3 regions of the Streptomyces sp. WZ-12 genome follow, and region 1 is predicted to be linked to each of the others. Evidence: riboswitches for the same ligand, from Rfam matches in the RefSeq annotation. Region 1 holds a riboswitch; each other region holds the start of a gene.
What was found. A riboswitch is a leader RNA that binds a small molecule or an ion and turns the genes downstream of it on or off. The one in region 1 is predicted to bind cobalamin.
Positions count from the first base shown of each region.

Region 2: linked by a shared signal. The riboswitch ahead of PV796_RS03640 (HoxN/HupN/NixA family nickel/cobalt transporter) and the one ahead of PV796_RS28915 (cobalamin biosynthesis protein) in region 1 are both predicted to bind cobalamin.
Region 3: linked by a shared signal. The riboswitch ahead of cobN (cobaltochelatase subunit CobN) and the one ahead of PV796_RS28915 (cobalamin biosynthesis protein) in region 1 are both predicted to bind cobalamin.

Region 1 covers NZ_CP118574.1:6,684,059-6,688,095, reverse strand. Annotated here, with positions in the region: gene PV796_RS28925 (inorganic phosphate transporter) at 1-511, shown strand, start outside; gene PV796_RS28920 (hypothetical protein) at 561-797, shown strand; cobalamin riboswitch at 1,130-1,262, shown strand; gene PV796_RS28915 (cobalamin biosynthesis protein) at 1,393-2,370, shown strand; gene PV796_RS28910 (cobyric acid synthase) at 2,367-3,917, shown strand; gene PV796_RS28905 (putative cobaltochelatase) at 3,991-4,037, shown strand, end outside.
Region 2 covers NZ_CP118574.1:918,932-922,968, forward strand. Annotated here, with positions in the region: gene PV796_RS03640 (HoxN/HupN/NixA family nickel/cobalt transporter) at 91-1,263, opposite strand; cobalamin riboswitch at 1,297-1,490, opposite strand; gene PV796_RS03645 (collagenase) at 1,792-3,774, opposite strand; gene PV796_RS03650 (LysR substrate-binding domain-containing protein) at 3,935-4,037, opposite strand, start outside.
Region 3 covers NZ_CP118574.1:4,748,268-4,752,304, forward strand. Annotated here, with positions in the region: gene PV796_RS20450 (precorrin-8X methylmutase) at 1-439, opposite strand, end outside; gene cobG (precorrin-3B synthase) at 436-1,962, opposite strand; cobalamin riboswitch at 2,047-2,196, shown strand; gene cobN (cobaltochelatase subunit CobN) at 2,231-4,037, shown strand, end outside.

The sequences.
Region 1 (4,037 bases):
CCAGCCGCCGCAGGGCTTCGCCGCCCAGACCGGCGCCGCGGCCACCATCCTGGCCTCCTCCCACCTCGGCTTCGCGCTCTCCACCACCCAGGTCTGCTCCGGCGCCGTGATGGGCTCCGGGCTCGGTCGCAAGGGCGGCGTGGTGCGCTGGTCCACGGCCGGCCGGATGGTCGTGGCCTGGGGCCTGACCCTGCCGGCCGCCGGCCTGGTCTCCGCGGGGGCCGCGGTCCTCGCCGACCAGGGCACCTGGGGCATCACGACGGTGGCCGTCCTGGCGCTGGCGATCTGCGGCGGCATCTGGGCCGCCTCCCGACGCAAGCCGATCGACCACACCAACGTCAACGAGGGCCCGGCGGTGGAGCCGGCGGGCGTCGTCACCACCGCGCTCCAGACCGTCTCGCCGCCCCCGGCGGGCACGGTCGTCCCGGCGGCCGTCGAGGCGGACGCGGTCGCCGTGCCCGCCCAGCGGGACGCCGCCGCCCCCACCCAGCCCGCGACGGCCTCCTCCTGACGGCCGGCCGCTGCGACCGAACTGACCCAAGGAACCTAAGGACTTCGCAATGCACATCGACTGGGCAGCTCTCGGCCAGGTCTTCGGCGTCACGCTCGTGGTGACGGTGGGAATCGTGGGCCTGTTCACCGTCGGCATCGTGGGCACCTCCCGCAAGCCGGCCGCGCCCGGCGACGCGGCGGCCGCCACGGCACCGGGCGCGGGGGCGCGCGCCGGGGCGCTGGCGGCGTTCGCGCTCTGCGCGCTGGCGGTGGCGTACGGGATCTATCTGATCGTCGCCGCCTGACGGTTGGCCGGCCGCGGGCCGGCAGCAGTGGACGGGGCGCCCGGAGGGCGCGGCACCAGCCGCGGCCGCCGGGCGCCCCGTTGGCGTGCGATGCGGGCGACCACCGGGCTGTCGCGCCGCCGGTCGTCGCGAAGGCCCGTTCCGCAGGCCGGAGTTCGGGGCGGGCGGCGCGCGGGTGCGCGGGACGGGCGCGGTGGGATGGCGGGCGGGCGCCGGCGGCGGCCCTGTGGTCTTGGACACAGGGCGGGCGGTGGGGCTGCGTCGCAGGTCAAGGGCGAGTTGACGGGCGTGGCGGGGCGTGGTGGACTGCCGGGGCCAATCGGCGACAGCAGAGGAAGTCCGGTGCGAATCCGGCGCGGTCCCGCCACTGTCACCGGGGAGCGCTCCTCCAACGAGGGCCACGGCCCGTACGCCACGTACGGGCGGGAAGGCCGGGGGACGCGCCGATCCGGGAGCCAGGAGACTCTGGTCGCCGTCGCGTCGAGCCAGGGCGAGGACCCTGAGTGAGGACATACCACCATGCCCGGCTGCCCATCGAGAGCCTCATCGCCCGCTGCCGCAGGGCCCGTTCGGTGTCTGACGGCGGCCTGATCCGGTGCGCGGCGAACACGCGGCATACGCGTGCGGCGCGGCCCTCGGCTTCCTCGGTGATCTGATCGCGGCGGATCCGCGGCGCGGTCATCCGGTGGCCGCGTTCGGCCGGGCCGCGGGCGCCCTCGAACGTCGGCTGTGGCGCGACCACCGTGGTCACGGCGCGGCCCACGCCGTGGTGTGCGCGGGCGGCGCGGCCGCCGGCGCCGCGCTGTTGGAACGCGCCGTGCGCCACCACCCGGGCGCCCGGGCCGCGTTGACCGCGGCCGCGGTGTGGGCGGTGCTGGGCGGCACCTCGTTGGGCCGGGAGGCGCGCGCCGTGGGCGGCGCGCTGGACGTCGGCGATCTGGACGTGGCGCGGGAGCGGTTGCCGCATCTGTGCGGGCGCGACCCGCAGGCGTTGGACGGGCCGCAGCTGGCCCGTGCGGTGGTGGAGTCGGTCGCCGAGAACACCTCCGACGCGGTGGTGGGCGCCCTGGTGTGGGGCGCGCTGGGCGGGGTGCCCGGACTGGTGGCGTTCCGGGCGGTGAACACCCTGGACGCGATGGTGGGTCACAAGTCGCCGCGCTATTGGCGGTTCGGCTGGGCCGCGGCCCGGCTCGACGACGTCGCCGGCTGGCCCGGCTCCCGGCTGACCGCGGCGCTGACGGTCCTCGCCGGGCCGGACCGGCGCGGTGCGCTGCGGGCCTGGCGGGCGGACGGCGGGGCCCATCCGAGCCCCAACGCGGGCCCGGTGGAAGCCTCGTTCGCCGGTGCGCTGGGCATCCGGCTGGGCGGCACGCTGGCGTACGGCGGGCGGGTGGAGCACCGGCCGGTGCTCAACGGCGGGGCGCGGCCCCCGGAGGTCTCCGACGTGGAGCGGGCGGTGCGGCTCTCCCGGCGGGTGAGCGCGCTGGCGCTGGGCGTGACGGTGGCGGGACGGTTGGCGGCGGGTGCCGTGCGGCGCCGCCGGGTGAACGGGAACGGGAGGCTGTCCCGGTGAACGGGCGCGAGAAGACGGCCGGTGGGCTGCTGGTGGCCGGGACGACGTCCGACGCCGGCAAGAGCGTGGTGACGGCCGGCATCTGCCGCTGGTTGGCGCGGCGGGGCGTCAAGGTGGCGCCGTTCAAGGCGCAGAACATGTCGCTGAACTCGTTCGTGACCCGGGAGGGCGCGGAGATCGGCCGGGCGCAGGCGATGCAGGCGGCCGCGGCCCGGGTGGAGCCGACCGCGCTGATGAACCCGGTGCTGCTCAAGCCGGGCAGCGACCGCAGCAGCCAGGTGGTGCTGTTGGGGAAGCCGGTGGGCGAGTTGAGCGCGCGTGGCTACCACGACGGGCGGCAGGAGCAGTTGCTCGGGACCGTGACCGACTGCCTGGCAGAGCTGCGGCGCACCCATGACGCGGTGATCTGCGAGGGCGCTGGCAGCCCCGCCGAGATCAATCTGCGCCGCACCGACCTGGTCAACATGGGCCTGGCCCGGGCGGCGCGCATCCCGGTCGTGGTGGTCGGCGACATCGACCGCGGCGGGGTCTTCGCGTCGTTCTTCGGGACCACCGCGCTGCTGTCGGAGGAGGACCAGTCGCTGGTCGCCGGCTATCTCGTCAACAAGTTCCGCGGCGATGTGACGCTGTTGGAGCCGGGGTTGGAGATGCTGCGCGGCCTCACCGGGCGGGAGACCTACGGCGTGCTGCCGTTCGCCCACGGGCTCGGCATCGACGAGGAGGACGGCCTGCGCGTCTCGCTGCGCGGGGCCGTGCGGGAGTCGGTGGTGGCGCCGCCGGCGGGCGAGGACATCCTGCGGGTCGCGGTCTGCGCGGTGCCGCTGATGTCCAACTTCACCGACGTGGACGCGCTGGCCGCCGAACCGGGCGTGGTGGTGCGGTTCGTGGACCGGCCGGAGGAGCTCGTCGACGCGGACCTGGTGGTGCTGCCGGGGACCCGCGGCACGGTCCGGGCGCTGGCGTGGCTGCGCGAGCGCGGGCTGGCCGACGCGGTGGCCCGGCGGGCCGCCGAGGGCCGGCCGGTGCTGGGCGTCTGCGGCGGCTACCAGATGCTCGGCGAGCGCATCGAGGACGACGTCGAGTCGCGGGCCGGGGCGGTCGAGGGGCTGGGGCTGCTGCCGGTCCGGGTCCGCTTCGCGGTGGAGAAGACCCTCGCGCGGCCGTCCGGCGTGGCGCTGGGCGAGCCGGTGGAGGGCTACGAGATCCACCACGGCGTGGCCCAGGTCTCCGGCGGGGACGCGGCGTTCCTCTCCGACGGCCGGGGAAACGACCTGGACGGCTGCCGGGTGGGCGCCGTGTGGGGCACGCACTGGCACGGCTCCCTGGAGAGCGACGGTTTCCGGCGGGCGTTCCTGCGGGAGGTGGCGCGGGCGGCCGGCCGGCGCTTCGTGCCGGCGCCGGACACCCGCTTCGGCGCGCTGCGCGAGGAGCAGTTGGACCGGCTGGGCGACCTGATCGAGGAGCACGCGGACACCAAGGCGCTGCTGCGGCTGATCGAGGAAGGGGTGCCGGAGGGGCTGCCGTTCGTGCCTCCGGGGGCGCCATGAGCACGGGGCACGCGGGGCGGGAACGGCGGGGAACACTTCAGGAGCGCAGCCGGCGAGGCGGAGGACTTAAGGCATGACAACGACGCAGAACCCGACCCGGCAGTACCCGTTCACCGCCGT
Region 2 (4,037 bases), 5.8 Mb from region 1:
AGGGGTTGGGATGCCGGCGACGTGCGGCCGGGGGTGCGGGCTCGGGCGCCGGACAGGATCCGGCGGGGACAAGGCGGGCCGCGCCGGCGGTCAGCCGGTCTCGTTGGCCGGGGCGGCTTCGTTCGGGTCGTCGGCTCCGCCGATCCTGTCGGCCCCGTCCGCCTTCTGGCCCCAGCGGTGTTCCAGCTTGGCCAGGCGCCAGTAGGTCAGGGCGCAGGCCCAGACGACGACGAACAGTCCGACGATGAGGTAGCCGACGTTGTTGAGGTCGATGGAGGAGATCCAGTCGGTGAGCCCGTCCCGCCAGCCGAGGTTGTCGTGCAACACGCCGACCAGCTCGATGGTGCCGATGAGGAAGGCGACGGCGATGGACAGGCCGGTGATGGTGAGGTTGTAGTAGACCTTGCGCACCGGGTTGGTGAACGCCCAGTGGTAGGCGAAGTTCATGAAGGTGCCGTCGAGCGTGTCGAAGAGGCTCATTCCGGCCGCGAACAGCAGCGGCAGGCAGAGGATCGCGTACCAGGGCAGCCCTGCGGCGGCGCCGGAACCGGCCATGACCATCAGGGTGACCTCGGTCGCGGTGTCGAAGCCGAGGCCGAACAGCACGCCGACCGGATACATCTGGCCGGGGCGTCGGATGGACCTGGTCAGCCGGCCCAGGATGCGGTTCATGAAGCCGCGGCTGGCGAGGTGCTTCTCCAACTCGTGCTCCTCGAACTGCCCGGCGCGCATGGCCTTGAATACCCGGTAAATCCCGGCCAGCGCGACGAGGTTGAGGGCGGCGATCAGGTAGAGGAAGGCGCCGGAGACGGTGGTGCTGATGGCACCGAGGGTGACGCGGGTACCGGAGTTGTCGTTCGCGAGGGTACCGGCGACCTTCGCGCCGGCGGCGATCAGGCCCGCCAGGACCAGCACGATGGTGGAGTGGCCGATGGCGAACCAGAAGCCCACCGAGACGGGGCGCTGGCCGTCGGCCATCAGCTTGCGGGTGGTGTTGTCGATGGCGGCGATGTGGTCGGCGTCGAACGCGTGCCGCATCCCCAACGTGTAGGCGGTGATGCCGAGTCCGACGCCGAAGACCTGCTTGCCGACGGTGTAGTGGTGCGGCGCCACCATGGCGGCCAGGATGACGAAGGCCACCAGGTGCATGGCGGCGATCACCGCGAACAGGACACCGGTGCGTATCCAGTCCTGCCGCTGCCAGCGCTGCGGGAGGGTGGATGCGGTGGTGGATGGCGTGGGGGAATTTTGCAACAGGGGCATATCAGGCAGCCTCTCCAGCACCTCGTGGATGGGTCGTTGTGCGGTGCCGTGGCCGGTCTCCTGGCTTACGGGTCCAATGTCCGCGCGGCCGCCTTCCCGGGCAATGAGCTGCCCAGTGGCACCCGCCGTTCCCGGCGGGGATGACGCGAGGACTTCCCGATCACAGTGGCGAGGGCCGCTCCGGTCTCACACCGGTCTTCCCGAGCACCACGGCGGCAGCAACAGTAGGCCGGTAATCGCCCCTCGACAATCTTGCGCAGTTGCGCAATCCGTGCAAAGAGGGGGCGCGTGTGTGCACGGGAGGGCGCACTTTTGAGCCGGCTGTGCGACGTGGCGGCTGGGACGCCGGTGTATGCGAGGGCGCTCCTGCGCCTGCCGGGGTCCAACCGGCTGCCGTTGGCGCCCCGCGCACCTCCGCCCCCGCATCGGCGCGCGGCCGGTGCGGGGGCGGAGGGTGGTGCGACGGTCACGAGGTACGGCGCGACGGGCGGTCGGGTCCCGGTCAGCGGGGCGCGTCGCCGTCGATCGTCAGCGTGCCTGTTTGGCGGTGCAACCGCCGGACGCGCAGGCCGTCAGCCAGGCGTCGAAGTCGGCGTCGTAACGGGTGCCGATGTCGCGGTTGTAGACGGCGTAGCCGCCCGCGTAGTCGCCGGTCCTGAAGTGCCCCAGCATGGTGGCGACGTCCTGCGGGTGCTTCTCGAACATGTAGCGGACCGCGAGGTAGCCCCACGGGTAGGTGCGGGTCTCGTTGCTGTTGGCGTAGGTGGTCTGGAACAACGTGCTGAGTTTGTAGGCGTGTTGGCCGGCCTGGCGCACCGCCTCGTCGTCGGTGACGCCCCGGTAGCCGTACGAGACGTACTCGGCGAGCCCCTCGATCCACCAGACGTCCGGGACCGTGGTCTGCTGGTTGAAGTCGCCCTTCATGTCGTCGCGGGCGTCGAGGTAGTGGGTGTACTCGTGGTTGAGGTTCCAGATCCGGGCGGGGAAGCCGTTGTCGGTGTCCCTCTGGTACATGATCGACATCGGCTGGTTGTCGGCTTTGGTCGGGTCGCCGACCAGGGTGATACCGCCGTTGTTGGTATCGACGCCGTAGATCGCCCCGGCGTAGGTCTGGTAGTCGTTGCGGCTGCCGAAGACGACGAGTTGGACGGTCGACTCGTGTTGGTCGGGTATCGGGCCGTTGTCCCTCACCAGTTGGTGGAAGTACGGGTCCTGGCGCAGCAGACTGGTGCAGGCGGCGTCGAGGTCGGCGGCGGTCAGGGCCTGCGCCTTGATGGTGTGCGTCTGGTCGCAGGGGTGGGTGATCGGGAGTGCCGCCTTGGTGAGTTGGCCGGGCAGGTCGCACACTCCGTAGGAGGCGCAGTCGGCCTTGTCGTAGGCGTCGACCTGGCTGGCGACCGTGACCCACAGGGACGCCGTCGGACCGGTGATCTTCGAGGCGTCCAACAGGCCCTTGATGAGCGGCCGGACCTTGGCCTGGAGCGGCTGGTGTTCCACGTAACGCCCCACGTTCATACCGGCGTTGGAGTCCAGGTAGGACTTGTCGGTGCCCAGCAGGTCGCGGTGGTCCAGCGCGAAGGAGTTGAGCGTGTCGACGATGCTCGGGTCGGCCGTCACCGCCTTGACGTACGCCTCGTTCCAGTTTCCGCGCCAGAGCGGGGTGTAGGTGTCGTTGACGGCCGCCAGCATGCTGGGGATGGCGTCGTAGGAGCTGTTGTAGCCCTTGAGCATCCGCTGGTAGACGCTCAGGTAGCGGCCCTGTTCGTTGGCGCTGTCGGACAGGACCAGGGCCTCACCGAGCACGTCGCCGTTCCCCGAAGAGACGTCCGCCGAGTGGGAGTTGGCGAAGAAGGCGTCCAGCCCGCCCTGGGTGGCCGCGGCCAGGTTCTGGCCGTACGGGCCCACGTCGGAGGGGTGGTTGTACTGCACGTAGTAGCCGGCGCGCAGGAAGAGCACGACTTGCCACACGTTGGTGGAGTTGTCGCCGGCGTACGACGACGCCCCGTCCTTGAAGGCGTTGGCGAGGGTGACCATCTGCTCCTCGCGGAACACGTCGTGCGCGTCCTTGCCGGTGAGCGAGAAGAGCGAGTTGACGCACTCCGTGGTCGCGGCCTTGACCGCGGTGACCAGGTCGGCTCCGGTGCGGCCGCCGAAGTCGCCCGGGCTGCACGAGGCCGGGGCGGGGCGATGGCCGCCCTTGTGCTCCGCCGCCGAAGTCGAAGAAGTGGGGGGATTCTTCGCGCTGAGCGGGCGGAGCCGGGCGGAGCCGACCGGCCGGCCCTGGACCACGGAACGTTCACCGGAGCCAAGGGCCGGACCGGTGGGCGAGGGGGCTTTCGGGGACGGGGGGAAGTGCGGCACGGTGCGATAAGTACCCTGCTGCGCAACGGACTTGGAGTCGGTCGTGGGCGAGGGCGTGGCGAGCGCCGGCGTCGCCGTGAAACCGGCGATCGTCGCGCAGGCGGCCAGGCCGCCGATCACACATCTGGGCCAGGTGAAGCGAGAGCGCATCCCTGCTCCTTCGTGGACGACAGGCGCCCCGGAAGAGGCCGAGGCGTGATCGTCACCTTCTCAAGACACTCCTCCCGCCGACAACGACGCGTGGCATAGCACCCGGGACCGCCTGGCCATAACAGCCCGTGGGACGGCGCCCCGGGCCCGTCCGTCGCCCCTACGGCCTGGCCAGGCTCCAGGTCCGGGACGCCCAGCTCCGCAGGTGCGGTGACTGTGCGATCAGCGCGCGGTACGCCGCGGAGGCCGCGCCGACCAGGGTG
Region 3 (4,037 bases), 1.9 Mb from region 1:
CGAGGAACCGGAAGAGGGCGGTGGGGGCGTTGCCGAAGGCGACCACGGCGCCCTCCAGCCGGTCCCGCCACAGTTCGAGCGCGGCGGCGCTGCGGGTGGTGCCCATCCGGGCGGCCAGCTCCGGAACGGCCGGATCGCCGAGGGTGCACAGCACCTCGTTGTCCGCGGGCAGTCGCTTGCGGGTCACGCCGCTGGCCACCATGGTGGCGTCGCACAGGATCGGCGCACCGGCGCGCAGCGCGGCCCGGGCACTGGCCACGACGCCCGGGGTGAAGGCCAGGTCGCGGACGAGATCGACCATGCCGCAGGCGTGGATCATGCGGACCGTGACCCGGCTGACATCGGCGGGCAGTTCGGACAGGTCCGCCTCGGCGCGGATGGTGGCGAAGGACTGGCGGTAGATGGCCGCCCCGTCCTTTTCGTAGTCGAACGCGGTCACTTGAGCCTCGGGGTCGTGGGTTGAGGGGTGGAAGAGGGGTGTGGGGCGTCGGCGGGGGGTGCCAAGTCCCGTGTGCCAGGGGCCGGTTCGGCCCGTACGCAAGAAGCCGGACCTTGTGGTGTTTCACGTGAAACGGCGCTCGGTCGGGGCGTTTCACGTGAAACATCCGCCGGGGCCGTGGAGTTGGAGCGCACGGCGGTGGTGCGGTATCCGTCGGGCGTCGCCAGGACGTCGATCCAGGCGCCGTGCGGATGACCGCAGCGCCGTGCGCAGCCCGACCAGTGGACGGGCGGGCCGACGGGCGGGGCGGAGTCGCCCGCCGGGACGGGCCGGCCCGTGGCGAGGGCGGCCGACGCATCGCTCCGCACGTCCGTCAGGGACTTGGCGCAGCCGGGGAGGCCGGTGCAGGCGGTGACCCCGCGCCACGGCGAGGCCGGGTCGGTGACCAGACCGGCGGCGGCGAACTCGCCCAGCCGTCGGTCCGCCGCGCTCGCCGGCAGGCCGGGGACGACGATGCCGCGCCAGGGCGTGAGGCGCAGCGCGCCGGAGCCGTCCGCCGCGGCGACCTCGGCCAACAGCCGCCACTGGCCCGCGGTCAGCCGGCCGAGCGGCGCCAGGACCACCAGCGCGCGGCGGCCGCCCGGGCCCTCGACCGGGCCGGGGACGGCGGCATCGGCGTACGGCACCGCCGGCCGCGGGCCGGTCGCCGCCGCGTGGGCGGCGGGCTCGGCGGTGATGCCCGCGGCCCGCAGCGCACCCCGCACGTCGTGGACGGTGAGCGGGCGCGCGGCGGGGAGTTCGCGGACCCGCCAGGCGCCGCTGTCGCTCTCGGCCGCGGCGGCCAGGAAGGTCTCGGCGGCGATCAGCGCCGCCCGCGGGACGTCGTCCGCCGCGATCCGCAGCGCCGCCGGGTCCTCGCCGACGCGGAGCAGCGCCCCGTGCCCGGACGCCGCCCCCGGGGCGAACGCGGTGCCCGCCGGGGCCCGTCGGCCGGATTCTGCGAGCAAGGTCACATCGCCGCCGAGCCCCGCCACATCGCCCCGCCCGTCGTCGAGGACGAACAGGAAACGGCCCGAAAGGGCCGTCGCCGGCTCGCTCGCGCACAGCAGCGCATCCAGGCTCCGGGCCCACCACCGCACGTCGGAGGGGGTGTGGTGGTCCAGCCCGGCCAGCGGCGAGGCCAGCACGTTGCGGATCCGCTCATGACGGACCGACGGCAGCAGCCCGGCGTCGGTGAGGAGGGCGGCCAGGCGGCCGCCGCAGTCGTCGGGCAGGCCGCGGAGTTCGACGTTGCCGCGGGAGGTGAGCGAGAGGTGGCCGTCGCCGAGGAGTTCCGCGGCGTCCGCCAGCGCGCGGGCCTGGGATGCCGTCAAGTCCCCTGCGGGCAGCCGGACTCGGGCCAGTTCGCCGTCGGCGGCGGGATGCAGTCGCAGCGCTCCCGGGCAGGCGTCACCGCGGTCCCGTACGGGCGGTCCGGCCCGGTCGGGGCGTCGAGAGGGGGAGGGCGGCATGGCGGCGAGCATACCTACGCGTCGGATCCCGGAACCGGGGTGAGGGGGGCGTACGGGCGGCCCCTCCAGGCGGGCTCCCGCGGCTCGGCCGCAGCCCTTACTATGCAGGTCGGCGGGTCGGCTGACCCGCCGGACGCCAGCGACGGCGCCAAGGGAGGAAGCCCGGTGAGAATCCGGCGCGGTCCCGCCACTGTGAACCCGGCCACCGCCGGGTGAGCCAGGAACTCCCGCCGTCCATACGACCACCCGGGGCGTGGAATCCCCGAGGAAGGGCTGCGCCGTGATCCTGCTGTTGTCGACCTCCGACACCGATCTGCTCAGCGCCCGCGCGGCCACGGGTCCCGTGCCGTTCCGGCTCGCCAACCCCGCCCGCCTCGACGTCGCCGAGCTCCCCGGGCTCCTGGAGGGCACCGACCTCGTCGTGGTCCGCCTGCTCGGCGGCATCCGCGCCTGGGAGGACGGCCTGGACGTGCTGCTGGCCGCGGACCAGCACCGCCCGGTCGTCGTCCTCACCGGCGAACAGGCCCCCGACGCCCAGTTGATGGCGGCGTCCACGGTCCCGGTCGGCATCGCGGCCGAGGCGCACGCCTACCTCGCGCACGGCGGCCCGGCCAACCTCGACCAACTGGCCCGGTTCCTCAGCGACACCGTGCTGCTCACCGGCCACGGCTTCGAGCCGCCCGCGGCCGCGCCGTCCTGGGGCCCGCTGGAGCGCCCCGCCTCGGAGGCGACCGGCCCGACGGTGGCCGTGCTCTACTACCGCGCCCACCACATGAGCGGCAACACCCGCTTCGTCCACGACCTCTGCGACCGGATCGAGCGGGCCGGCAGCCGCCCGATGCCGCTCTTCGTCGCCTCGTTGCGCGCCCCCGAGCCGGAGTTGATCGAGGAGCTGCGCGCGGCCGACGCCATCGTCACCACCGTCCTGGCGGCCGGCGGCACCAAGCCCGCCGAGGCGTCCGCGGGCGGCGACGACGAGTCCTGGGACGCCGGCGCGCTGGCCGGCCTGGACGTGCCGATCCTCCAGGCGCTCTGCCTGACCGGGTCGCGGGCCGACTGGGAGGCGAACGACGAGGGGCTCTCGCCGCTCGACGCCGCCTCGCAGATCGCCGTGCCCGAGTTCGACGGGCGGCTGATCACCGTGCCGTTCTCGTTCAAGGAGATCGACGAGGACGGCCTCCCGGTCTACGTCGCCGACCCCGAACGGGCCGCCCGGGTCGCCGGGATCGCCGTCCGGCACGCCCGGTTGCGGCACATCCCGGCCGCCGAGAAGCGGCTGGCGCTGGTGCTGTCGGCGTACCCCACCAAGCACTCCCGGATCGGCAACGCGGTCGGCCTGGACACCCCGGCCAGCGCCGTCGAGCTGCTGCGCCGCCTCCGGGCCGAGGGCTACGACTTCGGCACCGAGCCGGTGCCCGGCCTGGCGTCCGGCGACGGCGACGAGTTGATCTACGCCCTCATCGAGGCCGGCGGCCACGACCAGGAGTGGCTGACCGAGGAGCAGTTGGCCCGCAACCCGGTCCGGATACCGGCCGCCGACTACCGCCGCTGGTACGCCACGCTGCCGCGGGAGCTCCGCGACTCCGTGGAGGAGCACTGGGGCCCGCCGCCCGGCGAGATGTTCGTCGACCGCAGCCGGAACCCCGAGGGCGACATCGTGCTGGCCGCCCTGCGCCGCGGCAACCTGCTGATCCTCATCCAGCCGCCGCGCGGCTTCGGCGAGAACCCGATCGCGATCTACCACGACCCCGATCTCCCGCCCTCCCACCACTACTTGGCGGCCTACCGCTGGATCGCCACGCCCGCCGCCGACGGTGGCTTCGGTGCCGACGCCATGGTCCACCTCGGCAAGCACGGCAACCTGGAGTGGCTGCCCGGCAAGAACGCCGGCCTGTCCGCCGCCTGCGGCCCGGACGCGGCCCTCGGCGACCTGCCGCTGATCTACCCGTTCCTGGTCAACGACCCGGGCGAGGGCACCCAGGCCAAGCGCCGGGTGCACGCCACCCTCGTCGACCACCTCGTCCCGCCGATGGCCCGCGCCGACTCCTACGGCGACATCGCGCGCCTGGAGCAACTGCTCGACGAGT